Linked DNA regions of Marichromatium purpuratum 984. The protein of the gene in region 4 interacts with the protein of the main gene of each other region in a pairwise test. Links are inferred from orthologs where the notes say so. Each region holds a gene or a part of one and is shown on either strand. Other genes may lie near its edges. The genes, in order: nusG, yhbY, hfq and rho.

Region 1 (7,628 bases), 410 kb from region 4 along the record:
TCTTTCGAAACGGCCATGGGGATCTCCTAGGGATGAATACTGTTGATCGAACTGGTACGGGATGGGAAGCGCCTGTTAGGCGGCTTCCTTGGCATCGCGAATCGCGGCAACGGTGCGCACGAGCTTGCCCGGCACTTCGTTGATGGTCGCTGCGAGCTTCTGCACCGGAGCCTTCATGGTAGCCATGAGCATGCTGACGGCCTGATCGTAGGTCGGCATCTTCGCGAGATTACCGAGCTCCGAGGCAGGCAACAGCTTGCCGCCCAGGGCGATGAGACGCACCTGGAACTTGTCATGGTCCTTGGCGAAGGCCTCGGCGACGCGCGCGGCCGAGCCCGGATCTTCCTGCGAGAATGCAAGGATCAGCGGGCCGGTGAGACCCTCCTGCATGCACGCGAAGTCCGTGCCTTCCAGCGCGCGACGAGCCAGGGTATTCTTGACCACGCGAACATAGACGCCGGCCTTGCGTGCTTCCACGCGCAGCTGGGTCAGCTCGTCCACGGTCAAACCCCGATACTCGGCACCGACGGCCGAGTAAGCGCTCTTGGCGACTTCCGCGACTTCGGCGACGATCGCTTCTTTCTGGGCGAAATTCAGCGCCACTTCGTCACCTCCTGACTATATGAACCCCGACTTGCACCGGGGCGCAGATCATGGATGTGCATCCTGCGAGTCCACGACATGCGGATAGCGTGCGCCGTCATCAGTCATTGACTTGATTCTGGAGCACCGTCTGCGCAGGCGGGGCGTTCCCATTGAGTCATCCGCGCGCACACTCCGATGCGCCGAGGAAGACACCTGCGGTCTTTGACGGCCCCCGACCGTTAAATCGGGGCCCCAAAGATGTTTAGCGCACGAAGGCACTGCCTTCGTGCCCCGGGCACCAGGCCCGGGGACGTCGCACTCAGATCAGGCCCGAGTGGTCGACGGTCAGGCCCGGCCCCATGGTGGTGGAGACCGTCACCTGCTGCATGTACACGCCCTTGGCGCTGGCCGGCTTGGCCTTGACCAGGTTGGCCAGCAAGGCCTCGAGGTTCTCGCGCAGCTGCGCCGGCTCGAAATCGGCCTTGCCGATCGGGCAATGGATGATACCTGCCTTGTCGGTGCGATAACGCACCTGACCGGCCTTGGCATTACGCACGGCCTCGGCGACGTCGGCAGTCACGGTACCGACCTTCGGGTTCGGCATCAGACCACGGGGACCGAGCACCTTGCCGAGCTGGCCGACGATGCGCATCGCGTCCGGGGAGGCGATGACCACATCGAAGTCCAGATTGCCGGCCTTGACCTCTTCGGCCAGGTCCTCGAAACCGACCTTGTCGGCACCGGCTTCCTTGGCGGCCTCAACGTTGGCACCCTGAGTGAACACAGCCACGCGCACGGTCTTGCCGGTGCCGTTGGGCAGCACGGTGGAACCACGCACGACCTGATCCGACTTGCGCGGATCGACGCCGAGGTTGACGGCGACATCGACACTCTCGGAGAACTTCACCTGGGAAAGCTCCTTGAGCAACCCGAAGGCCTCTTCCGGAGCATAGAGCTTGCCCGGCTCGACCCGCTCACGGATCGCACGCATACGCTTGGTCAGCTTGGCCATCAGTTCACCCCCTCGACGTCGAGACCCATAGCGCGAGCGCTACCGGCGATGGTGCGCACGGCGGCATCCATGTCGGCGGCGGTCAGATCCGCCATCTTAGTGGTCGCGATCTGCTCGAGCTGCTCGCGGGTCACTACCCCCACCTTCACGGTGTTGGGCGTCGCACTTCCCTTCGGGATACCAGCGGCCTTTTTCAACAGGATGGCCGCAGGTGGCGTCTTGGTGATGAAGGTGAAGCTGCGATCGGAGTAGACGGTGATGACCACCGGGATCGGCAGACCCTTCTCGACGTCCTGCGTCTTGGCGTTGAACGCCTTGCAGAACTCCATGATGTTGACGCCGTGCTGACCGAGCGCGGGACCAACCGGCGGGCTCGGGTTGGCCTCACCGGCCTTGACCTGCAGCTTGATGTAGGCTGTGATCTTTTTTGCCACAATGATTCTCCAATGGGTGCAGACGCCGAAGATTCGAGACCTTGGCTCCCCAATGTCAGACCCCCGGGCGGGGGCTTGGTACGGAGGTCGCCGCTGAATGGCGACGACCGGGATACATCACGTCGTCACGGGGACGACACGAGTTGCGATCAACCCTTCTCGACTTGAGAGAACTCGAGATCGACCGGAGTGGCGCGCCCGAAGATCAGCACCGAGACCTTGACCCGGCTCTTCTCGTAATCGACATCCTCGACCACACCGTTGAAGTCGGTGAACGGCCCATCGATTACGCGCACGACCTCGCCCGGCTCGTAGATCACCTTCGGACGCGGCTTCTCACCGCCTTCCTCGAGGCGCTGCAGGATGGCTTGGGCCTGGGATTCGGGAATAGGCGCGGGACGATCACCGGTTCCACCGATGAAGCCCATGACCTTGGGGACACTCTTGACGAGGTGCCAGGTCTCGTCGGTCATTTCCATATTGACCAAGACGTAACCCGGGAAGAACTTACGCTCGCTCTTGCGCTGCTGACCGCCGCGCACCTCGACGACCTCTTCGGTCGGGACCAGAATCATCCCGAACAGGTCCTCGAGACCAGCACGCTTGACGCGATCTTCGAGTGAGCGCTTGACCTGCCCCTCGAACCCCGAGTAGGCATGGATGACGTACCACCGCTGTGCCATCTTCAGCCTCCTTGACCGGTCAGGAAACGCAGGATTCCCATCAGCATCATGTCGAACAACCAAAGCACGATACCAACGATCAGAACCATGACGATGACCACCAAGGTGGTCTGAATGGTTTCCTGCCGCGAAGGCCAGACGACCTTGCGGACCTCCATGCGCGCATCACCTGCAAATTGCCACAGGACACGGCCGCGCTCGGTCTTGAAGACAGCGAACGCCGCGACACCCGTGATAATCAGCAGACCGACGACCGCCAACAGGGTCGAGAGAGGTTTGAGGAGGTAGAAGGCAACGATACCGCCGACCAACAAAAAAGCAGCAGCAACCAGCTTGAGTGTATCCAAGCTGGCGCCACGGGCTTCTGCGCGTGAATTCATGGATTCGCGTGTCGCCTAAGCGATGAGTTGTATGGCAGGCCAGGAGGGACTCGAACCCCCAACCTGCGGTTTTGGAGACCGCTGCTCTGCCAATTGAGCTACTGGCCTAGAAACTAGGTTTTCCAAATCACGCACCCATCGGGCGCGTGACCGGAGATCAAACAATTACTCGATAATCTTGGAGACCACGCCGGCGCCGACGGTACGACCACCCTCGCGAACAGCGAAGCGCAGACCCTCTTCCATCGCGATCGGCGCGATCAGCTGGACGGTCATCTTGACGTTGTCGCCAGGCATGACCATCTCGATGCCCTCGGGCAGCTCGCAGGCACCAGTCACGTCGGTGGTGCGGAAGTAGAACTGCGGACGATAGCCGTTGAAGAAGGGCGTGTGACGACCACCCTCTTCCTTGCTCAGCACGTAGACTTCGGCCTCGAAGTTGGTGTGCGGGGTGATGCTGCCGGGCTTGGCCAGCACCTGACCACGCTCGACGTCCTCACGCTTGGTGCCGCGCAGCAGCACGCCGACGTTGTCACCGGCCTCGCCCTGGTCGAGCAGCTTGCGGAACATCTCCACGCCGGTGCAGGTGGTCTTGGTGGTGTCCTTGATGCCGACGATCTCGACCTCTTCACCGACCTTGATCACGCCACGCTCGACACGACCGGTCACCACGGTGCCGCGACCCGAGATCGAGAACACGTCCTCGATCGGCATCAGGAAGGCGCCGTCGACGGCACGCTCGGGCTCGGGGATGTAGCTGTCGAGCGCCTCGACCAGCTTGTCGATGGACGGACCACCGATCTCCGAGGTGTCGCCCTCGAGGGCGAGCTTGGCCGAACCGGTCACGATCGGGGTGTCATCACCCGGGAAGTCGTAGCTCGAGAGCAGCTCGCGCACTTCCATCTCGACGAGTTCGAGAAGCTCGGCGTCGTCGACCATGTCGGCCTTGTTCAGGTAGACGATGATGTAGGGCACGCCGACCTGACGGGAGAGCAGGATGTGCTCGCGGGTCTGGGGCATCGGGCCGTCGGCGGCCGACACCACCAGGATCGCGCCGTCCATCTGCGCCGCACCGGTGATCATGTTCTTCACGTAGTCGGCGTGGCCGGGGCAGTCGACGTGCGCGTAGTGACGGGTATCGGACTCGTACTCGACGTGCGCGGTGGCAATGGTAATGCCACGCTCGCGCTCTTCGGGTGCGTTGTCGATCTGGTCGTAGGCACGCGCCTCGCCACCGTACTTGCGCGCCTGGTGCGTGGTGATCGCAGCCGTCAGCGTGGTCTTGCCGTGGTCGACGTGGCCGATGGTGCCAACGTTGACATGAGGCTTACTACGTTCGAATTTTTCTTTGGACATGAACGGCTCCCCGCATGTTTCAAATCGACCAGGCGCGCCTGGATGCGCGCAACCGAACTGAAAAAATGGAGCCCATGACCGGAATTGAACCGGTGACCTCACCCTTACCAAGGGTGTGCTCTACCATCTGAGCTACATGGGCAAAACTTACTTCACAGTGCCAGGGCACCTTGAACTTGGAGCGGGTGATGGGAATCGAACCCACATCATCAGCTTGGAAGGCTGAGGTTCTAGCCGTTGAACTACACCCGCAAGGCAGATACGTCAGCTCACCCTGCGACGACCGACCCAATGAAGATCGACCACCGCCATGCCGCGGTCTTCGCGGCGCCGCCCCGCAGGACGGAAACTTGGTGGAGGGGGGAGGATTCGAACCTCCGAAGGCTGAGCCGTCAGATTTACAGTCTGATCCCTTTGACCGCTCGGGAACCCCTCCAAAAGAGCTGCACATTCTAGGCGTCGTTTTTAGCTTTGTCAACACGCCTACAGCACTTTATTTCTTGCCTCCAGCGCACCCGGTTCCCATTAACGCCTTGGACACTACTGACTGATACCATGATCAGCTCGAGTGAAGGACAGAATCGAGCGCTTGATGCCAAAGACCCAGTTGCTGACCGGGACAGCCCGTCGCCGACAACCGGAGTAGCCGCTTAAGATACCCGCTTCACGACCCCAAACGCAACCCAATCACACAGCCAATCACTTCGGACTCGGAGATCCCAGTATGGAAGTAACAATATTCGGCAGCGGCTATGTCGGCCTGGTCACCGGCGCCTGTCTCGCCGAGGTCGGGAACGATGTCCTCTGCATCGACGTCGACCCGGACAAGATCGACCTGCTCAACAATGGCGGAGTACCGATCTACGAGCCGGGACTCGACGAACTCATCCGCAACAACCGCGAAGCCGGACGACTGCGCTTCTCGACCGACGCCGAGGCCGGGGTCAAGCACGGGCTCTTCCAGTTCATCGCCGTCGGCACACCACCCGACGAGGACGGGTCGGCTGACCTGCAGTACGTGCTCTCGGTCGCCCGCACCATCGGCCAGCACATGGACGGCTACCGCATCCTCGTCGACAAGTCGACCGTCCCGGTCGGCACCGCCGACAAGGTCGCGGACACCGTACGCAGCGCCCTCTCCGAGCGCGGCCAGAGCGCCGACTTCGATGTCGTCTCCAACCCCGAGTTCCTCAAGGAAGGCGCAGCGATTGAGGACTTCATGCGTCCCGATCGGATCATCGTCGGCACCGACAACCCGCGCACCGCCGAGCTGTTGCGCGCGCTCTACGCCCCCTTCAACCGCAACCGCGACCGACTGATGGTGATGGACGTACGCTCGGCCGAGCTGACCAAGTACGCCGCCAACGCCATGCTGGCGACCAAGATCAGCTTCATGAACGAGCTGTCGAACATCGCCGAGATCGTCGGCGCCGATATCGAGAAGGTCCGTGTCGGCATCGGCTCGGATCCCCGTATCGGCTACCAGTTCATCTATCCCGGCTGCGGCTACGGCGGCTCCTGCTTCCCCAAGGACGTGCGCGCACTCGAGCGCACTGCGCGCGGCGTCGGCTACGAGCCGCAATTGCTGCAGGCGGTCGAGGCGGTCAACTTCCGCCAGAAGGAGCTGTTGTTCGACAAGCTCAAGGCGCAGTTCGACGGCGATCTCGCCGGGCGCACCATCGCGCTCTGGGGGCTGGCCTTCAAGCCCAACACCGATGACATGCGCGAGGCCTCGAGCCGGGTGCTGATGGAGTCGCTGTGGGCAGCCGGCGCCAAGGTACAGGCGTTCGACCCGGTGGCGATGGACGAGGCCCGCCGGCTCTACGGCGAGCGCCCCGACCTGGTGCTCGCCGAGGACGCCACCGCCGCGCTGGTCGGCGCCGATGCGCTGGTGATCGTCACCGAGTGGACCCAGTTCCGCAGCCCCAACTTCCGTCTCATCCGCGACACCCTCACCCGCCCGCTACTGCTCGACGGACGCAACATCCTCGATCCGCAGCAGGCCACCGCAGCCGGCCTGACCTATCTCTCGATCGGTCGCGCACCGGCCACCCCCGCCTGAAACACCCCGCCACGCGGTCGCGCACCGGCGCGACCGCGCCCTACCCCACCGTCAGAAACGCCGACTCCAGGCGATCTCGATATCGAGCTGCTGCATGTACAGGCTCCCGGTCTGGTCCTGGGTGATGCTCGGGTTAGCACCGTCGAGCCGCTCCTCCGGCATATAGGACAAGGCCAAGGTGAAGCGGTCGCGGTCGCTCGCCCGGTAGCTCGCCCCCAGCGTCAGGTGCCAGCGCACGGTCGCCGGGGTGAGGATGTTAAACAGGGCCATGGAGCCATCGGTGAAGTCGCTGTTGTAGCTCACCCCACCCATCAGGCTGAGCCGTTCGTCGACGTCGTAGCGCACACCGAACTTGAAGACATCCATGGTCTCCCAGCCGAACCCCACACCATTGTCGCCACCGAGACAGTAGGAGGGCTTGGCGCCGGGCGCGAAACAGGCGGAGATGTCGCGCGCATTGGAGTTGGCGATGGCGTCGATGTCGCCATAGAAGATGCGCTGGTAATCGAACGCCAGGGTCAGGTCACGCCAGGGCCGATAGCTCAGACCGAGATTGAGCATCGCCGGGATGTCGAATTCGCCACCACCGGCGAACAGCCCCTCGTAGTCGTCGAGATCGGTCATGTAGATACGGGTGCGGTAGGAGGCGCCGAGCGCTAGGCGCTCGCTCACCTGCCCATACCACCCCAGGTGCAGACCGGCGCCATAGGACCACTCCTCACCGTTGTTGGTCACCCGGTCCGGGGCAACCGATGCGCCACGGAAGGGCTCCAGGCCCTCGGCCTCGAAGCGCTGGATGGCGAACACCGGCGCGATGCCCAGCGCCTGACGGCCGCCGGCGAATCGGTAGGTATAGGGGATCTCGATGAACAGCTGCTCGAGACTGACACCGGTCGGTGTGGTCGCGGTGAAGTAGCCGCCGGGGTTGGCGTTGTTGCCCGTCGGCGGTGGCGGCACACTCGGGTCGGTCACCGGCTGCGGCGGATTGGTCGGCAGGAACAGCAACCCGCCCGGACTGGCGATCTCACCCGCACCCGGAACCCCGGCGAGCTGATCCGGCGCAGCAGCGAAGTTCTCCCACACCGCACGATCGCGATACCGGGTGTTCATCCCGCC
Region 2 (4,759 bases), 1.4 Mb from region 4 along the record:
ATCCACTGCGCCGGGTCGGTCCACGAGGCAGTGGACGCTTTGAGCGGATCGGCTGGGACGAGGCGCTCGACACCATCGCCGCCGAGCTGACGCGTGCCCGTGAACGTCACGGCGCGCCGGCGGTGGGCTTCTTCGCCGGCTATACCAAGGAGGCGCGCCCGCAGCTGCAACGACTCGCCCACAGCTTCGGCTCGCCCAACTACATGACCGAGAGCGGCTGCTGTTTCTCGGCCACCATGGTCGCCGAGAAGCTTACCCTCGGCTACAAGATCAAGACCACCTCGACCGTGGTCTCGCCGAAGACGCGCTGTCATCTCATCTGGTCGACCAACCCGCGCGGCTCGATCCCGCCCTTCGATCAGCACCCGCTGGCCAGTCCCCGCCCCGAGCGGGCGTTGATCGTGGTCGACCCCAGACGTACGCCGCTGGCCGAGCGCGCCGACGTCCATCTGCAGATTCGTCCCGGCACCGATGGGGCGCTCGCGCTCGGCTTCCATCATCTGATCTTCGCCAACGGCTGGCAGGATCAGGTCTTTCTCGACCAGTGGGGGCAGGGGGTGGAGGCCTTCCGCGACTATGTGCGCGACTTCGACCCGCGTCGGGTGGCGGCCATTTGTGGGGTGGCGGCCGCCGACATCGAGCGCGCCGCCGAGTGCTATGCCACCACCGCCCCGGCGCAGATCACCCTGTCGCCGACCGCCACCGTGCAGCACAGCAACGGCTTCCAGAACCATCGCGCGCTGATCCTGCTCTGTGCGGTAACCGGCAACCTCGATCGCGAGGGCGGCAACCGCTTCTTCAACGACAAGGCGCTGCCCCGGCCGATCGAGCGCTTCGATCACTGTCTGGCGGCCTTGCCACCACGTGTCGGCAGCGAGCGCTTCCCGATCTGGACCCGCTACTGGCCGGCGGCGCAGAGCATGCTGTTGCCCGACTGCATCCTCGAGGGCGATCCGCAGCCGATCCGCGCGCTGCTGGCGATGGGGATCAATACTGCGATGTGGCCGAACTCGGCGCGGATGGAGCGGGCGCTTGGCGCGCTCGATTTCTTCGCCGCCAGCGACTTCTTCCACAACCCCGCGACCCGTCAGGCCGATATCGTGTTGCCGGCGGCGACCAACCTGGAACGCCCGGCGCTGATCGCCTATCCCGGCTGTGCCTATCAGGGCGAGGTGCGCTATCGGCGCGCGTTGCTCACCCCGCGGGGCGAGGCCCGTGCGGACGGCGAGATCTTCCTCCAGCTCGGGGTGCGGCTGGGGATGGGGACGCTGTTCTGGGGCGGGGACCTCGAGGCCTCCTGGGCGGAGGCCGCCGAGGGGCTGCCCGAGGCGGTACGCGAGGCGATCTATGCCAGCCCCGACGGGGTGACCGTCTATGCCGATGCGATCGACGACCTGGTCGATCATGGCTTCATGGACGCCGATCGACTCTATCGGCTACGTGGCTTCCCCACCGACAGCGGCAAGGTGGAGTTCGATTCGGACGCGCTGCGCGCCGCCGGTCACGACGGTCTGCCGGTCTATCGCGAACCGGCCGAGGGGCCGGTCTCCACCCCGGCGCTGGCCCGGCGTTTCCCGCTGGTGCTGACCAGCGGCGCGCGCACCAAGTTCGACACCCACTCGCAACACCAGCACAGCGCGCGGATGCGCCGGGCCATTCCCCGTCCCCTGGTCGAGATCCACCCCGAGGATGCCATGGTGCGCGGCATCGACGATGGCGATGCGGTGATGGTCGGCTCGCCCCGTGGCGAGGTGCGCTTCTATGCCCAGGTAACCGAGCGCATCAAGCCGGGCGTGGTGCACTGTGTGCACGGCTGGAACGAGGCCAACGTCAATCTGCTCACCGATGATGTGCACCTCGACCCGATCAGTGGCTTCCCGCCGTTCAAGTCGGGGCTGTGCGAGATCCGACCGATCGATTGAGGTCAGGCCATGCCCTTTATCGGTGTCCTCCCCGAGCGCGAGCAGCTGTTCCGGCCCCGGCCGCGCCGGGCGGTGGCGGTGAGCGACGCCGCCGCCTGGCGGCTCAACCCGGCGCATCGCGGGGTTTACGACAAGCTCGACCTGGCGCTGGCCGAAGGCCTGTTGGCCGCGCCCTGTGGGGTGTCGCCGATGGCGCTCGGGGTTGCGCCGGAGGCGCCGGTGTTCGTCAAGCCAATCGTCAATCTCGCCGGGATGGCCCTCGAGGCCGGGGTGTCTCGCGCCGACGCCGTGCCGGTGCGGCCCGGGAGCTTCTGGTGCGAGTGTCTGGAGGGCGAGCAGACCAGCAGCGACCTGCTACTCGAGGCCGGACGCATCCGCTGGCAGGCGCACACCCGTGCCGGCCAGTGGCGTGACCAGGGGCGCCCCTGTGTCTGGGAGGTCGGGGTCGCGATCCCGGCGATCGAGCCGGTGCTGGCGCAGTTGGTCGAGCGCCATCTCGCCGACTACACCGGGCTGTGCAACATCGAGCTGATCGGGGGGCGGGCGGTGGAGATCCATCTGCGCGGCTCCAACGGCTTCTTCGATCTCTATGGTCCGGGGTTCGTTCCCGCCTGGGTGGCGCTGGTCGACGGCGCACCCTTCGCGCCGCCACCGCCGGTCCCCGGTGGCATGGTGATCTCGGTGTTCGGTCGGCGACCCTTGAGCGGGGAGGAGAGCGAGGCGCTGGCCGCGCTCGGGGTTAGCGTGGACGAGGATCGGCACACCCCGGATCGGGTGGCGATCCTGCGCGCGGCCGATCGCGCGCTCGGTCGCGCGGCGCTGGCGCTGCTCGAGCGCCGGCGCGGCTGATCAGATCCGGGGCAGGGCGAGCGGATCGCGCTTGCGCGGGTTGGCGCGATAGAGGATGGCGATGTTGCCGATGCGGTTGACCAGCATCGCTCCGGTGCGCTCGATGAGTTCGGCGATGGCCGCGTCGCGCAGCTCACGATCGCCGGCGCTGATCTTGGTCTTGAGCAGTTCGTGATGATCGAGCGCGATCTCCAGCTCGGCGATCACCGCATCGGTGATGCCGTGCTGACCGACGATGACGACGGGCTTGAGATGATGCGCCTGCTGCTTGAGCCAGCGTTTCTGTTTTTCGGTGATGCTCATGAAGGCCTTGGCTGTGTTGTGCGAAACGGGTCGGGGCCGGTGCAGGACCGGCCCCGATGGGGGGCGATGATAGCAGTCCCGGCGGCGCTCTGCCGCCTCGGATCGGCTCAGTCCCCGAGCGCTGTCGGTGCGCGCTCGACCTCGACCAGCACCTCGTTGCGACGCAGGAACGGCAGCGAGAAGGGCGAGTTGTAACGGGCATAGATCGGCGTGCCGACCGGGCTCAGGCCGACGCCCTGCACGGCGGCGAGTAGCTGTGACTCGTGCTCGCGATAACGTCCCTCGCCCCAGCCGCCGGAGTAACGGTGCGCGGCGAGCAGTCGCGCCGGGATCTCGCGGATGTGGACGCGCCCGTCGTTGGGGCGGGGCAGGGTCTCGCGGGTGAAGTGTGCGGGCATGACGAAGCTGATGCGATAGCGTGCTTCGCCGCTCGGCTGCTGGGTCACCGGCGCGGTCATGGCGATGCGCTCGCCGCGCCCCAGCGGTTGCTGGTTGACCGGTGCGGTCATGGCGATCTTCCGCGCCCCCTGGTTGTTACCGAAGATGTAGTCGGCGAGCAGGCGAAAGGCGCGACCGCCGACGGCATCGAAGGTGCCCTCGATCTCGACCTCGGCGACCAGCAATGGCGGATAGCGGCGCAGCTCGAAGCCGCGGTGTTGTTCGATCAGGGTATAGGCGGGTTGTTCGGTGGCCATCAGCGCTCCTCCGATGCTGCCCAGGATCAGCGCGAGCGCCAGGGCGGCGAGCGTCGCGCGCCGGGTGTTCGATCTCGGCATGGTCCTCTCCTCGTGACGTTCCTGATCCCCAGGCTATGGGCGTTGGTCGGTGATTGACAGGGGATGCCTGACAGTGAACCGGCTCAGCGGATAAACTGAGCGATTGTCCATCCAATCCCGCGATCCGCCGAACATGAGTCAATACTGGAGCGACCTGGTCCACACCCTGCAGCCCTATGTCCCCGGTGAGCAGCCCAGGCATGTCGAGCTGACCAAGCTCAACACCAACGAGAACCCCTATCCGCCCTCGCCGCGGGTGCGTGCGGTGCTCGATGATGCGGCAGTCGACGCGCTCCGACTCTATCCCGACCCCGACAGCGGCGCGCTCAAGGCCGCCCTCGCCGCGCGTGCGGGGCTGGCGCCGGAGAACGTCTTCATCGGCAACGGTTCGGATGACGTGTTGGCGCTCGCCTTCATGGCCTTCTTCAAACAGCCCGAGCCGCTACGCTTCCCGGATCTGACCTACGGCTTCTATCCGGTCTATTGCAAGCTCTTTGGGATCGCCTCGCGGATCGTCCCGCTCAATGCCGCCTTCGAGGTCGACCCGGCCGACTATGCCGCCGAAAGCGGCCCGATCGTGCTCCCCAACCCCAATGCCCCGACCGGTCGGGCGCTGCCGCTCGAGCAGCTCGAGCGCCTGCTCGCGGCCAACCGCGAGCGGGTGGTGCTGATCGACGAGGCCTATGTCGACTTCGGTGCCGAGAGTGCGGTGGCGCTGCTCGCCGAGCACCCGCAGCTCTTGGTGGTGCAGACCTTCTCCAAGTCGCGCTCGCTGGCCGGGCTGCGGGTTGGCTTCGCCTATGGCTCGGCCGAGCTGATCGCGGGGCTGGAGCGGGTCAAGGACTCCTTCAACTCCTATCCGCTCGACCGGCTGGCGCAGGCCGGCGCACTCGCCGCGCTGGAGGACGA
Region 3 (5,992 bases), 1.3 Mb from region 4 along the record:
GAGCGGACTGCGCGTTCCACCGAAGCCGTCGTCGCGGGTGCGCAGCACGGTGCCGAGATAGCACAGGCGCTGCGGCACATCACGACGCAGATGATGGGCATCCATGCGTGCGACCTGCGGAGTCATGTCGGACCGCACCCCGAGCAACCGCCCGGAGACCTGGTCGGTGAGCTTGAAGGTCTGCAGGTCGAGGTCCTGACCGGTGCCGGTCAGCAGCGAGTCGAGATAATCGATGAACGGCGGGATGACCAAGTCGTATCCCCAGCCGGCATAGAGATCCAGCAACTCGCGACGCAGCCCCTCGATGACCTGGGCCTGGGGCGGGAGCACTTCTTCGATTCCGGCTGGCAACAGCCACCGTTCCTCATTCATTGCGCACTAAAACTCAGTTCACCAGATAGAGCAGCCCGAGCCCGACGATCATGCTCGTCAACCCGGTCAAACGCAGCGCCCGATCCTGTTCGGCCGCTATCAGCAACAAGGCGCGCCTGAAGCTTCGCGGCGAGAGAAACGGCCAGATCCCCTCGACCACCAGCATCAGCGCCAGCGCGATCAGCAGCTCGTTCACGACCAGACGTCCTCGACCGGGGCTCGATCACGCGAACGCAACCGGGCCGGTACCCTTTCAAAAGGCGCCCATCTTTCCAGACGCAAGGGCATTTGTCCATCGTCGGGACATCGAAAAACACCCCACGAACAGACAAAAAAACGCAAATTCAGCGCAAAAGCAGCATTTTGTCAACAAAATGCATGCCTTTGACCGAGGAGCAAAAGAGTCACTGAAACGTGGACGAAACGTCCGACAGAGGTCTCGGGCGGGGGAATACGGCCCCGAAGCGGGGCCGCATCCTGCAACGGAGCGTGGGAATCAGCGGCCGATGGCCTCGACCGGGGCCTGTTGCTGACGGAAGAAGCGGAAGAACTCGGAGTCGGGCTCGAGCACCATCACGTCACCGCCGTTGCCGAAGGCCTGGCGATAGGAGCCGAGACTCCGGTAGAAGGCGTAGAACTCGGGGTCCTGGCTATAGGCGCTGGCATAGACCTCGGCGGCACGCGCATCGCCCTCACCACGGATCTCCTCCGACTGACGATAGGCATCGGCGGTGATCACGGTACGCTGACGATCGGCATCGGCGCGAATCCGCTCGGCGGCCTCAGAGCCCTTGGCCCGCAGGTCACGCGCCACCCGCTCACGTTCGGCACGCATGCGCTGATAGACCGACTCACTGACCTCGGGCGGCAGGTCGATCTTCTTCACCCGCACGTCGACGATTTCGACACCGAGGTCCTCGGTGTTGGCGTTGACCTCCTTGGTGAGGATCTGCATCAGCTCCAGACGGTCGTCAGAGACCACCTCCTGGATGGTGCGCTTACCGAACTCGTCGCGCAGGCTGGTGTTGATCCGCTCCGAGAGCAGCCGGCTGGTCCGCGCGCTGCTGCCACCGGTGGAGCGGAAGAACTGCGCCGCGTTGGAGATCCGCCACTTGGCGTAGGAGTCGACGATCACGTCCTTCTTCTCGATGGTGAGAAAACGCTCGGGGCGCGAGTCGAGGGTCTGGATGCGACGGTCGAAGATCTCGATGGAGTTGATCAAGGGCAGCTTGAAGTGCAGCCCGGGGCCGTACTGGTCGGAGACGATCTCACCGAGTCGCAGCTTGATCGCCACCTCGTACTGCTTGACCACGAAGGTACAGCTGTAGACGAGGAGCGCGAGCACCGCGACGCCGATCGGCAGCAGGGTCCTGTACTGATTCATCAACGCGTCCTCCGCTCACGGTCCACGATGCGCTGGGGCATGGCATCGCTCGCCCCGCTGGCGCTCGCCGGCGTCGCCGCGACCGGCGCCGACGCTGCCGGGCCACTCTGGACCGGCGTTGCTGATTGCTTGAGCATCTGATCGATGGGCAGGTACATCAGGCTGTTGCCGCCGTCCTCGACATCGAGCAGCACCTTGGCGTTCCCGCCGAGCACCTGCTCCATGGTCTCGAGATAGAGACGCTCACGCGTCACCTCGGGGGCCTTCTGATACTCGGTGAGGATGGCATCGAAGCGGGCCGCCTCACCCTCGGACTCGGCGATCACCTTGTCGCGATAGGCGCGGGCATCGGCGATGATGCGCGCGGCCTCACCACGGGCACGCGGCAGCACCTCGTTGGCATAGGCCTCAGCCTGGTTCTCGATGCGCTCCTTGTCCTCGCGCGCCTTGATGGCGTCGTCGAAGGCGGCCTTGACCTGCTCCGGCGGCTTGGCCGGCTGCATGTTGACCGTGGTCACCTCGAGGCCGGTCTTGTACTGATCCATCAGTGCCTGGATGCGCTCCTTGATGGTCACCGCCACCGCGCTACGACCCTCGGTCATCACGTAGTCGAGCTTGCTGCCACCGATGGTCACGCGTACCACGGTCACCGTGGCGTCACGCAGAGTCTTCTCGGGATTCTGGTCCTGGAACAGATAGTTCGCCGCATCCTGGATGCGCGACTGCACCGTCAGCTCGACATCGACGATATTCTCGTCCTGGGTGAGCATCGAGGCCTTGTGACTGAAGGTGGCGATCTCATCGACATTAACCTTGGTCACCGACTCGATCGGTGCAGGGATGTGCCAGTGCGGCCCCGGACCGGTGGTCTCGGTGAGCTTGCCGAAGCGGGTCTCGACACCGCGTTCGGCCGGCCCGACGATATAGATGCCGGTGGCCAGCCAGATCACCACCAGCACGGCCACCGCCACGCCGATCAGGCGCAGACTGAGGTCGCGCCCGGGACCGCCGCTCGGACCGCCCTGCCCGCCGCCCTTGCCACCGAAGAGCCCACCCAGGCGCTCCTGGAGCTTGCGTACCACCTCGTCGAGATCGGGCGGCCCCTGGTCGCCGCCACCACTCCAAGGGTCTTTGTTACCGCCACCTGGCTCGTTCCAGGCCATAGCTTCTCCGTCTGTACTGGTTGGTTGGGGAGTCGTCCCGGATTGCCCTGTCGGGGGTTGACGATCCGGCCACTGCAAACAGGGCGTCACGACAAGTCCGATGGCAGGTGAATATTGCGTAGAACAATGCCGACGTACGAGGCCGATATCAAGCGATATCGCATGATGAGGTCACGCGGACACGCATCCCTGATGCCCCAGATCGAAGGTGTCATTCTAAGATGGCGCGGCGGAGTGGGGCAAACGCCCCACCCCAATGAAACTCAGGGCTCGACACAGGCGGCCAGTCGCGCGTCGCGCGCTCGCAACCGCTCCAGATCGGCCCGCGCGATGCTGAAGGCCATCTCCCAACCGCCGCTCTCGAGCGGCGTGTCGGCGAGTATCTGCGCATGGGCGAAGAGCAGCGCCCGCACCCGCCCATCGGCCGGTTCGAGACGGACCCGACACTCGACGCGCTGACCACCGACACGCTCGGCGATCGCCTGCAGCAACAGCTCGATCCCCTCGCCCTCGCGCGCTGAGATCCACACCCGCACCGGCACGCCCTCGGCATCGCGCTCGAGACGCGGCGCGCCCTCCTCGAGCCGATCGATCTTGTTGAACACCTCCAAGCGCGGGATCTCGCTGCAACCGATCTCCTCGAGCACCTGCTCGACATCGGTGATCAGTCGCGAGCGCTGCGTGGCTGCGGCATCGATCACGTGCAGCAGCAACGCGGCGTTGCGCGCCTCTTCCAGCGTCGAGCGAAAGGCCGCCACCAGCTCGTGCGGCAGATCGCTGACGAACCCCACGGTATCGGCCAGCAGTGCCCGCTCGCCGGTCGGCAACTCCAATCGACGCAGCGTCGGATCGAGGGTGGCGAACAGCTGATCGGCCTGGAACACCCCGGCCTCGGTCAAGCGATTGAACAGCGTCGACTTACCGGCATTGGTGTAACCGACCAGCGAGACCACCGAGAGTTCGGCCTTGGCCCGCGCCTTGCGCCCCTGGGCGCGCTGCCCCTCGATCTTGCCGAGCCGGCGCTCGAGCATCGCCACGCGCTTGCCGAGCAACCGGCGATCGGTCTCGAGCTGGGTCTCGCCCGGACCGCGCAGCCCGATGCCACCCTTCTGGCGTTCGAGATGGGTCCAGCCGCGCACCAGTCGGGTCGAGAGGTGGCGCAGCTGCGCCAGCTCCACCTGCAGCTTGCCCTCGAAGGAACGCGCGCGCTGGGCGAAGATATCGAGGATCAGCCCGGAGCGATCGAGCACCCGGCACTGCACCAGGCGCTCGAGGTTGCGCTCCTGAGCCGGCGAGAGCGGATGATCGACGATCACCAGGTCGGCGGTGCAGGCGGCGACCAGGTCCTTGAGTTCCTCGGCCTTGCCGCTGCCGAGGAAGTAGCGCGGATCGGGCGCGGCGCGACTCCCCCCCAGGGTCGCCAGCACCTCGGCGCCGGCGGCCTCGGCGAGCAGCGCGAATTCTTCGCGCTGCTCGGCATCGACCCGCTCGCCGCCGAGATCGATCTGTACCAGCACCGCCCGCTCACCGACATCGGGACGCTCAAACACGTCGCGCCCCCACCAATCGTTGCGCGCACGACTCAGGCATCGTCGGACTTGTCCTCACCCTTCGGCGACTCATCGCTCGGCGGCAGCTTGACGTTGCGCGCCGGCACCACCGTCGAGATCGCATGCTTGTAGATCATCTGACTGACGTTGTTCTTGAGCAGCACGACGAACTGATCGAAGGACTCGATCTGCCCCTGCAGCTTGATACCGTTGACCAGGAACACCGAGACCGGCACGCGCTCCTTGCGCAGGGTGTTCAGGAAGGGGTCTTGCAGGCTATGGCCCTTTGCCATGTGTTGAGTCTCCTTGTTGTCGTTTGTTCGGTCGGCATCCGGATGTGACCGTGGCCGGACAGGCGCTCCGGGGCAGTGCTTCCCCCCATCCCGGATCACCTCCTCTCGCCACGCTCGCCATGACCGCAGCACCCATCAACGGGTTGCGGACTGGTGACGGACACCGGCCTGATTTGGAGCAGGCCCCCAGCGCGGGGACTTGACTGAGCATGCCTCGCTGGCGACACCGCGGCAAGGACCAGCAACACCGGCCACGACTCATCGGCCACCGCCCGCGCCACCGATACCAGCCGCCGCGAGCGCCGCCAGCGCCTGACCACAGGGATCCGGGTGATCATCGATCCAATGACAGTCGGGCTCGGCGCGCAGCCAGGTGAGCTGACGCTTGGCGAGCTGTCTGGAGGCATAGATACCGCGCTGCACCAGCTCATCACGGTCGTACTCGCCGTGAAGATATTTCAACACCTGGCGATAGCCCACGCAGCGCATCGAGGGCAGCTCCGGGTGCAGGTCGCCGCGCGCCCACAGCCGCTCGACCTCGGCCACCAGCCCCTGATCGAGCATGTCGCAAAAGCGCTGTTCGATGCGCCGATGCAGTAGCGCGCGATCGCCCGGCGCGCGCACCAGCTTCACCCAGCGATAGGGTGGCTCGGCGCGAGCGCGGGCCTCGGCGATCAGCGTACTCATCGGGCGCCCGGCCAGGGTGTGGACCTCGAGCGCGCGCTGGATGCGCTGCGGGTCATTGGGGTGGATCTGCGCCGCGCTCACCGGATCGACCTCGACGAGCCGCTCGTGCATCGCCTGCCAGCCGAGACGCGCCGCCTCCGCATCGAGCGCGGCGCGCACCGCCGCATCGGCCCCCGGCAGCTCGGCCAGACCGCGCAACAGACCGCGCACATAGAGCATGGTTCCACCGACCAGCAAGGGGATCCGCCCCCGCGCGCTGATCTCGGCCATCGCCGCCAGGGCATCGGCGCGGAACTGTGCGGTCGAATAGGACTCGCTCGGGTCGAGGATGTCGATGAGCCGGTGCGGAGCCTCGGCCAGCACCTCGGGGCCGGGCTTGGCGGTACCGATGTCCATGCCGCGATAGACCATCGCCGAGTCGACGCTGATGATCTCGCACGGCAGCCGACGCACCAGCTCGACGGCGAGATCGGTCTTGCCGGCAGCAGTCGGGCCGAGCAACAGGATGGCCCACGGCCGTGGGTCGGCGGAATCGATCATGAC
Region 4 (7,971 bases):
GCGGAACTGGTGGCGCAGTGCGAGCAGCAGCTGGGCGAGTAGCGCGAGATGGATCAGCAGCGCGGCGACCCACACCCAGCGCAGCTTCAGCCATTCCTTGAGAACGATGGCGCGGAGCATGTCAGTACTTCCCGGTCAATCCGATGAAGGCGTCCTCGAGCGTCATCGGCAGCACCTCGCCGAGCCGCGCACCGGGCCACTGCTCGGCCAGCCGAGCCGCGATTCGGTCGCGTTCGGCGAAGCTGTAGAGACGCGGTTGGCGGCCGTGCAGGTCGAGGTTACGGATCAACCGGTCGGTGGGCGGTGGCGGTTGTTCGCCGGGGGTGAGCGCGAAGCAGCGGAAGTCGCGACGGAAGTCGGCCAGCGGCATCTGCAGCAGCTCGCCGCCGCGTTGCAGAAAGATCACCTCGTCGACCAATTCCTCCATGTCCTGCACCACGTGCGAGGTGAGAAAGACGGTGCGCTCGCCCGCGTCGAGATAGCGCGCCAGATAGTCGAGGAACAGCCGTCGGTAACCGGCGTCGAGCCCCATCGAGTAGTCGTCGAGGATCATCAGCTCGGGGTCTTGGGCAAAGATCAGCCCGAGGACCACCTGTGAGCGCTGACCGCACGACATGTTGGCGATGCGGTGGTCGCGCGGCAGCTGCATGCGATCGACCAGGTCGTAGTAACGTTCATGACGCCAGTTCGGGTAGAACGGGCGATAGAAGCGCTCGATCTGCTCGATGGTCATGAAGTCGTAGGCCAGGTGGCCCTCGAACAGCAGTCCGATCCGTGCCCGGGTGGCCGGGGAGAGCGCGTGCGAGTCCTCGCCGAGCACCCGGCAATGACCGCCGGCGGGGCGCTGGAAGCCCATCAGCAGCCGGATCAGGGTGGTCTTGCCGACCCCGTTCTTGCCCAGCAGGGCGACGACCTTGCCGCGTGGGACGCGGAACTCGAGGTCGCGATAGAGGGTGCGGCGCCCATAGTGGTGGGTGAGGCCGGAGACCTCGATGGCGGTGTCGCTCATCCTTGGGAGGGCGCTCAGCGACGGCCCTGGCCGATGCGTGGTGGTGTCACCCGGGGCGGCGCGGTGGTGGCGCAGCCGCCACCCTTGCCCTTGCCCGAGCAGCCGCCACAGCGACCGCGGTTGGCCCACAGGGTGCGGTAGAGATAGTAGAGCGCTGCGCCGAGCGCGATCAGCGGGATGAGGCTGTCGGCCCAGCCGAGCGCGTTGCCGGCGGCGACCACCGTCGCGGCGCTGCTGTCGGTTGCGGTCTCTTGCATGCGGTGCTCCGTGGTCTGCGAATGGGGGCGGCCGGGGCGCGGCCCCGGCCCCCGGTCAGCCGTGTTCGGGTGCGGTGGTCAGGGCGACGGGGCGTCTCCGGCCCGGCCCGGTGAACAACCCGAGCAGCAACAGCAGCGCGAGCGCGCCGAAGTAGGTCCAGCTCATCATCTCGATCCCCGAGGAGCCGGTGACGATACCGATGGTGTAGACCGCGCTGGCCACACCGAGCCCGAGCAGTGTCGGGAAGACGATCGAGAACAGCATCCACTTGTAGGAGCCGGTCTGGACCTTGACCATCACCGTGGTGGCGAGACAGGGCGGGTAGAGCGCGAAGAACAGGATCACCGCCACCGCGGTGAGTGCGGTGGCGCCGCCGGCGCGGGTCTCCTCGCCCATGCGTTGCTCGAGCGTGGCGTTCTGGTCCTCGTCCTGCTGGAACAGCACCCCGAGGGTGGCGACGCTGCTCTCGCGCGCGGCGAAGGAGGAGAGCAGGGCGACGTTGATCTTCCAGTCGAAGCCGGCGAACTGGGTCACCGGCTCCATGCCGCGCCCGATGATGCCGAGGATCGAGCTGGTGATGCGCTCCTCCTTCATCTCGCGGCGCAGCGACTTGCGCGCCGAGCTGAGCTTGCGCAGCTGCCGGCTCGCTTGGCGGGCGTCGCGATCGCCCTTGGGCGGCGCGACCAGCGGGAAGTAGTCGGGGTTGCGTCGCTCGAAGCGTGCCTTGACCGCGCGTGAGCCCTCGGCCCCGGAGGCATTGAGCTTGGCGCGCTTGTAGTCGTTGTAATAGTTGAGCAGCGGGGTGATGTGCTCGGGGCTGGCGACCCAGTCATAGGCGTTGCCCGCCATCGCCTGCTCGAAGTTGCTCACCGCCGCGCGACCGCGCTCCTCGAAGTCGGCCATGCGGGTGTCGGAGAGTCCGGGCAGGTGCAGCAGGGTGAAGACCACCACTGCCACCGCGATGACGATGGTGCCGACCTTCTTGATGTAGAGCCAGGTGCGATCGATGGCGCGACGCAGCACGCCACCGAGGGTCGGCAGGTGATAGGCCGGCAACTCCATGACGAAGGGGGAGGTCTCCTCGCCGCGCAGTACGGTACGGGTGAGCAGCTTGGCCACCAGCAGCGCGAAGATGATGGTCATGGTCGAGATGTAGAACATCATCAGCGCCTTGTGCTCGACGAAGAAGATCCCGAGCAGCAGGGTGTAGAGCGGCACCTTGGCCAGACAGTTCATGAAGGGCACGGTGAGGATGGTGGCCATCCGTGCGCGGTTGTCGGGGATGCCCTTGGTGGCCATCACCCCGGGCACCGCACAGCCGCCGGCGAATACCCCGGCGAGGATGAAGGGCAGGGTACTCTGGCCGTGCAGCCCGAAGCGGTGCAGCACCTTGTCGAGGATGAAGGCGATGCGCGCCATGTAGCCCGAGTCCTCGAGCACCGCGATCAGCGCGAAGAGGATGAGGAAGATCGGCACATAGTTGAGCAGGGTGTTGGCCGAGTCGACCAGCCACAGCCCGAGCGCGCGGGTGTAGGGATCGACCAGGAAGCCGGCATCGGGCAGTACCCCGGCGACCAGCTCGCGCATCCCGGCGAGCAGCGGCCAGGTGTAGTTGGTCAGCTCGTAGCCCCAGACGATCGCCACCTGATAGATCAGGAACACGGTGAGCACCAGGAAGGCCGGCGCGGCGAGACGGTTGAGCAACACGCGGTCGATGCGCTCGGTCAGGGTGGTGCGCGGACGGTCCTCGCGTCGCTCGACCACGCCCTCGAGCAGTTGCCCGACGCTCTGGTCGCGACAGGCCGCGAGATGGTCGGCGACATCGAGTCGCGCCTGGGTCTCGAAGTCGCGGCGCCGCCGCGCCGCCTCCTGGAGCAGGGCCTCGGCCTGTGGTGCGGGCAGACGCTCGCGCAGCTGACGCTGCGCCTGGGCGTCGTCCTCGAGCAGCTTGAGCGCGAGCCAGCGCGCGGGCACGGCGGCCAGCTCCGGGGTGGTGGTCGTGTGCTCGACGAGTGCGCCGATCGCCGGTTCCAGCTCGCCGTAGTCGACCGCGGCGGCGGTCTCGCGGTGATCGCACGCACGCGCGCGAATCGCCCCGCGCAGCGCCTCGCGCCCCTCGGCCTTGCGCCCGACGGTGGGGATCACCGGGACATCGAGTCGTGCGGCCAGGCGCTGCGGGTCGATCTCCAGCCCGCGCCCGGCGGCGACGTCCATCATGTTCAGCGCCAGCACCAACGGCAGCTCCATCTCCTGGAGCTGCAGGGTGAGGTGCAGCGAACGGCGCAGGTTGGAGCCGTCGACCACGTTGACGACGACGTCCGGGCGCTCCTGGATGAGGAAGTCGCGCGCCACCCGTTCCTCCAGCGAGAAGGAGGTCAGGCTGTAGGTGCCGGGCAGGTCGACGATGCGTACCCGGCCCTCGGTGTCGCCGTACTGGCCGTACTTCTTGTCGACCGTCACCCCGGGGTAGTTGGCGACGTGCTGGCGCGCCCCGGTGAGGGCGTTGAACAGGGTCGACTTGCCGGCGTTCTGCTGACCGGCGAGGGCGACCAGCAGGTCTCTGCGCTCAGTCATCGTCGCCGACCTCGATGGTGGCTGCCTCCTGACGGCGCAGGGTGACGTTGGTCGCCTCCAACTGCAGTTCGATGGGGTCGTTCAGTGGCGCGCTGCGCACCAGCACCACCTCGACGTTCGGCATCAGTCCCAGGTCCATGAGGCGCTGGCGCACGGCGCCACGGGCGTGGTGACGACGGATGCGCGCGCGATGGCCGGGATGCATGTCGTTGAGGGTGCGGTGGGGGCAGTTCGGTCGGTTCGGCATGGCGAGGCCTTGAGCAGTACGAGCGGGCTGAAGGCGGAATTCTAGACTTATTGATGCCATAGCGCAAATGATAAAGATTAGCGTTTGCGCGATTATGTCCTCTTGGGGTAAGGTTTCTCGCGCCCCGAATCGACCGGGATGCCGATCCCGGCGACGACGAAAATCGCAATCTGGAGAGTTCGATGCGCAAGATCCTGCCGCCACTGACGCTGCTTGCAGCCACCCTGGTCGCCACCCCGGCCCTGGCCCACACGCCGCTGTGCTCCTGCTACGACAACGGTGACGGTACCGTCTTCTGCGAGGGCGGATTCTCCGATGGCTCCTCTGCCTCCGGGGTGGCGATCCGCGTGCTCGATGCCGGCGGCAATGCCGTCATTGAGGGGGAGATGACCGAGGACAGCGAGTTCGAGTTCGACAAGCCCGATGGCGAGTACAAGGTGGTGTTCGACGCCGGTCCCGGTCACGAGATCGAGATCGACGGCGAGGACATCGTCGAGTAAAGGCCGCCGCGTCGGCCCCCGATCGCCGCGCTGGACACAGCATCCCGCTTTCTGACACCGGAACCCTACCCACGATGATGAAGACTCCTCTCGCACTCATTGCCTCGACCGCCGCACTCGGTCTCGGCGCCGGCGCCGCCCAGGCGCACTTCCAGCTGCTCTACACTCCCGAGACCATGCTCGAGTCGCCGGCCGAGGTCGATCTCAAGCTGGTGTTCGGGCACCCGATGGAGAACGGCCACGCCATGGACATGGGCGAGCCGCTCGATTTCTTCGTCCAGTTCAAGGATCAGCGCATCGATCTCAAGGACGCGTTGCAGCCGATCACCTGGCAGGGTGCTCACAATCAGGCCAAGGCCTATCAGGCGACCTACAAGGTCCGTCGCAACGGTGACTATGTCTTCGCTGTGGTGCCCGCGCCCTATTACGAGGGGAGCGAGGACATCTATATCCAGCAGATCACCAAGTCCTACCTGAACAAGGGCGCGATGCCCACCAACTGGAACGAGCCGCTCGGCCTGCCCACCGAGATCGTGCCGCTGAACAAGCCCTATCAGGTGTTCGCCGGTGGCACCTTCACCGGTCAGCTGCTCGCCGACGGTCAGCCGGTGGCCGGCGCCGAGTGCGAGATCGAGTACATCAACACCGAGATCGACATGGACGCCAACGCCTTCGGCGAGGACACCCTGGGTACGGTGCCGGCCACCGCGATCGTCGCCATCACCGACGGCGACGGGCGCTTTACCTTCGGCATCCCGACGCCCGGAATGTGGGGGTTCGCCTGCCTCGGTAGCGGTCCCGACAAGGAGCACGAGGGCAAGGAGCTGTCGCAGGACGCGGTGATCTGGGTCGAGGCGCGTCCTCTGGAGGTCGGTGCGTCGGCCGTCGAGGAAGCGGTGAGCGAGCAGGTCGAGGCAGTCGAGGCGGCAGTCGAGGTGGTTGACGCCGAGGCCTTCGATCGCGAACTGAGCCTTCAGCAGCGACGTGACGTGCAGGCCGCGCTGCGTGAGCTGGGCGTCTATGCCGGTGGCGTCGACGGTAACTTCGGTCCGCGCACGCGCGAGGCGCTGAAGGTCTTCCAGCGGGTGCGTGAGCTGCCGGCCAATGGCTTGGTCGATGCCGCGGTACTCGAGGTGCTGAGCCGAGTCGGCACCAACTGAGTTGTTTCGCCGGACGCGCGGGGGGGCGGGTTCGGCGGGCATCTCCATCGCCCCGGTTCGGCCTCGTGCCGGGCCGGGGCGATGTCTTTTCGGGATCCGTGCCCTGGCGTCCGTCGGCGCGGTATGTCTGATGACGGAGCAGGGGGAGAGATGGGGCGGTGCGGGATGTGGCGGACGCGCGGGCGATGGCGCGACGGTGACGCCGCGCGCCTGGCGTACTCGGGGCGAGCTGCGGTCGTTCAGCCCTTCATCGAGGAGAAGAACTCGTCGTTGGTCTTGGTCGCCTTGAGCTTGTCGAAGAGGAACTCCATGGCCGCCAGTTCATCCATCGGGTGCAGGATCTTGCGCAGGATCCACATCTTCTGCAGTTCCGCCGGGCCCATCAGCAACTCCTCGCGGCGGGTGCCGGAGCGGTTGATGTTGATCGCCGGGAAGATACGGCGCTCGGCGATGCGGCGATCCATGTGGATCTCCATGTTGCCGGTGCCTTTGAACTCCTCGTAGATCACGTCGTCCATGCGCGAGCCGGTGTCGACCAGCGCGGTGGCGATGATGGTGAGGCTGCCGCCTTCCTCGACGTTGCGCGCGGCGCCGAAGAAGCGCTTGGGGCGCTGCAGCGCGTTGGCGTCGACACCACCGGTGAGCACCTTGCCCGAGGAGGGCACCACGGTGTTGTAGGCGCGCGCCAGACGGGTGATGGAGTCGAGCAGGATAACCACGTCCTTCTTGTGCTCGACTAGTCGCTTGGCCTTCTCGATCACCATCTCGGCGACCTGGACGTGACGCGTGGCCGGCTCGTCGAAGGTCGAGGAGATGACCTCGCCACGCACCGAGCGGGCCATCTCGGTGACCTCTTCCGGGCGCTCGTCGATGAGCAGCACGATCAGGTAGCAATCGGGGTGGTTGTGACCGATCGACTGGGCGATGTTCTGCAGCATCATGGTCTTACCGGCCTTGGGCGGCGAGACGATGAGGCCGCGCTGACCCTTGCCGATGGGGGCGACCAGGTCGATGGTGCGGGCGGTGATGTCCTCGGTGCTGCCGTTGCCGACCTCGAGGGTGAGCCGCTCCTGAGCGAACAGCGGGGTGAAGTTCTCGAACAGGATCTTCGACTTGGCGTTCTCGGGGCGATCGAAGTTGATGTCCGAGACCTTGAGCAGGGCGAAGTAGCGCTCGCCGTCCTTGGGCGGACGGATCTTGCCCGAGATGGTGTCGCCGGTGCGCAGCGCGAAGCGACGAATCTGGCTGGGGGAGACATAGATGTCGTCGGGGCCAGCGAGATAGGAGGCGTCGGCCGAGCGCAGGAACCCGAATCCGTCCTGCAGGATCTCGAGCACGCCGTCGCCGTAGATGTCCTCGCCACGCTTGGCCTGTGCCTTGAGGATGGCGAAGATCAGGTCCTGCTTGCGAGAGCGTCCGACACCCTCGATGTCCATCGATTGGGCAAGGGCAACCAGCTCGGGTACAGGCGTCTTCTTGAGTTCGGTTAGATTCATCACGGTTATCGTTAAAGACAGAGGTCGTGGCTGGTGGGCAGCGCCCCGCGAGAAGGATCGGTGTCGCGAGAGGATGCGGCTGCAGGACGGCAGCCCACCGGAGAGGGGGCGTCCGGGCGGACGCCCCGTGGAAATTAGAAAGTCGATCGCCTCGAACGCACGGGCGCCTCGCCGCGCGCTGGTTGGTTGCCGGGTGTCAGAGGTTGCTGTCGATGAAGGCGGTCAGCTGCGACTTGGAGACGGCGCCCACCTTGGTCGCCTCGACCTCGCCATCCTTGAACAGCATCAGCGTGGGGATGCCGCGGATGCCGTAACGGGGAGGGGTGTTGGGGTTGTCGTCGATGTTGAGCTTGGCGACCTTGAGGTCCTTGCCGTACTCGCTTGCGATCTCATCGAGGACCGGGGCAATCATCTTGCACGGACCGCACCAGTCGGCCCAGTAGTCTAGGAGCACCGGCTTGGAGGATTTCAGCACCTCCTCCTCGAAGGTGTCATCGGTCACGTGGACGATGCTGTCGCTCACTGGAGTCGTCTCCCGTTGAATTCGTGTGGTGAAGGGCGTGAGAACTCGCCGTTGAGGCGTCGCGCGGGTCGGCTGTGGAGCGGGCGGGCGAATTGGCGTTGATATGGGCCCTTGGGTAAGATGCTATTTGATCCAAAGCGAAGAGAATTTGCAAGCCTTGCCCGCCCGCGAGGTCTGCAGCTCAGGGATACCCGAAACGTCATG

What was found.
Region 1: the proteins of rho (region 4) and nusG interact in binary tests that used the Escherichia coli proteins (3 or more experiments, as listed by UniProt). The link is inferred for Marichromatium purpuratum 984 from one-to-one orthologs.
Region 2: the proteins of rho (region 4) and yhbY interact in binary tests that used the Escherichia coli proteins (3 or more experiments, as listed by UniProt). The link is inferred for Marichromatium purpuratum 984 from one-to-one orthologs.
Region 3: the proteins of rho (region 4) and hfq interact in binary tests that used the Escherichia coli proteins (3 or more experiments, as listed by UniProt). The link is inferred for Marichromatium purpuratum 984 from one-to-one orthologs.

What each region holds. Positions count from the first base shown.
Region 1 is NZ_CP007031.1:792,228-799,855, reverse strand. The notes cover bases 948-3,905. They hold nusG (transcription termination/antitermination protein NusG), read right to left. Parts: upstream 2,715-3,905; coding sequence 2,181-2,714; downstream 948-2,180. Other genes in these bases: tuf (elongation factor Tu), read right to left, coding at 3,260-3,905; secE (preprotein translocase subunit SecE), read right to left, coding at 2,717-3,094; rplK (50S ribosomal protein L11), read right to left, coding at 1,597-2,031; rplA (50S ribosomal protein L1), read right to left, coding at 948-1,597. Outside these bases: rplL (50S ribosomal protein L7/L12), read right to left, coding at 1-17; rplJ (50S ribosomal protein L10), read right to left, coding at 76-603; more of rplA, read right to left, coding at 905-947; more of tuf, read right to left, coding at 3,906-4,450; MARPU_RS03590 (UDP-glucose dehydrogenase family protein), read left to right, coding at 5,175-6,512; MARPU_RS03585 (OmpP1/FadL family transporter), read right to left, coding at 6,564-7,628. UniProt on the Escherichia coli protein: Part of the processive rRNA transcription and antitermination complex (rrnTAC). The complex forms an RNA-chaperone ring around the RNA exit tunnel of RNA polymerase (RNAP).
Region 2 is NZ_CP007031.1:1,831,417-1,836,175, reverse strand. The notes cover bases 1,424-4,129. They hold yhbY (ribosome assembly RNA-binding protein YhbY), read right to left. Parts: upstream 3,075-4,129; coding sequence 2,772-3,074; downstream 1,424-2,771. Other genes in these bases: hisC (histidinol-phosphate transaminase), read left to right, coding at 3,984-4,129; MARPU_RS08225 (SOUL family heme-binding protein), read right to left, coding at 3,182-3,850; MARPU_RS08235 (hypothetical protein), read left to right, coding at 1,932-2,771; MARPU_RS08240 (molybdopterin-containing oxidoreductase family protein), read left to right, coding at 1,424-1,922. In the rest of the region: more of MARPU_RS08240, read left to right, coding at 1-1,423; more of hisC, read left to right, coding at 4,130-4,759.
Region 3 is NZ_CP007031.1:1,657,182-1,663,173, reverse strand. The notes cover bases 3,133-5,992. They hold hfq (RNA chaperone Hfq), read right to left. Parts: upstream 4,763-5,992; coding sequence 4,502-4,762; downstream 3,133-4,501. Other genes in these bases: miaA (tRNA (adenosine(37)-N6)-dimethylallyltransferase MiaA), read right to left, coding at 5,021-5,989; hflX (ribosome rescue GTPase HflX), read right to left, coding at 3,183-4,469. Outside these bases: MARPU_RS07505 (ATP phosphoribosyltransferase regulatory subunit), read right to left, coding at 1-372; MARPU_RS07500 (DUF2065 domain-containing protein), read right to left, coding at 386-568; protease modulator HflC, read right to left, coding at 869-1,756; FtsH protease activity modulator HflK, read right to left, coding at 1,756-2,919. UniProt on the Escherichia coli protein: RNA chaperone that binds small regulatory RNA (sRNAs) and mRNAs to facilitate mRNA translational regulation in response to envelope stress, environmental stress and changes in metabolite concentrations.
Region 4 is NZ_CP007031.1:384,064-392,034, forward strand. Bases 5,117-7,971 are described here. They hold rho (transcription termination factor Rho), read right to left. Parts: upstream 7,245-7,971; coding sequence 5,988-7,244; downstream 5,117-5,987. Other genes in these bases: MARPU_RS01810 (DUF4198 domain-containing protein), read left to right, coding at 5,117-5,748; trxA (thioredoxin TrxA), read right to left, coding at 7,441-7,767; MARPU_RS01825 (DEAD/DEAH box helicase), read left to right, coding at 7,969-7,971. In the rest of the region: MARPU_RS01780 (hypothetical protein), read right to left, coding at 1-120; MARPU_RS01785 (ABC transporter ATP-binding protein), read right to left, coding at 122-1,009; MARPU_RS01790 (hypothetical protein), read right to left, coding at 1,024-1,266; feoB (ferrous iron transport protein B), read right to left, coding at 1,322-3,841; MARPU_RS01800 (FeoA family protein), read right to left, coding at 3,834-4,088; MARPU_RS01805 (hypothetical protein), read left to right, coding at 4,271-4,588; more of MARPU_RS01810, read left to right, coding at 4,663-5,116. UniProt on the Escherichia coli protein: Facilitates transcription termination by a mechanism that involves Rho binding to the nascent RNA, activation of Rho's RNA-dependent ATPase activity, and release of the mRNA from the DNA template.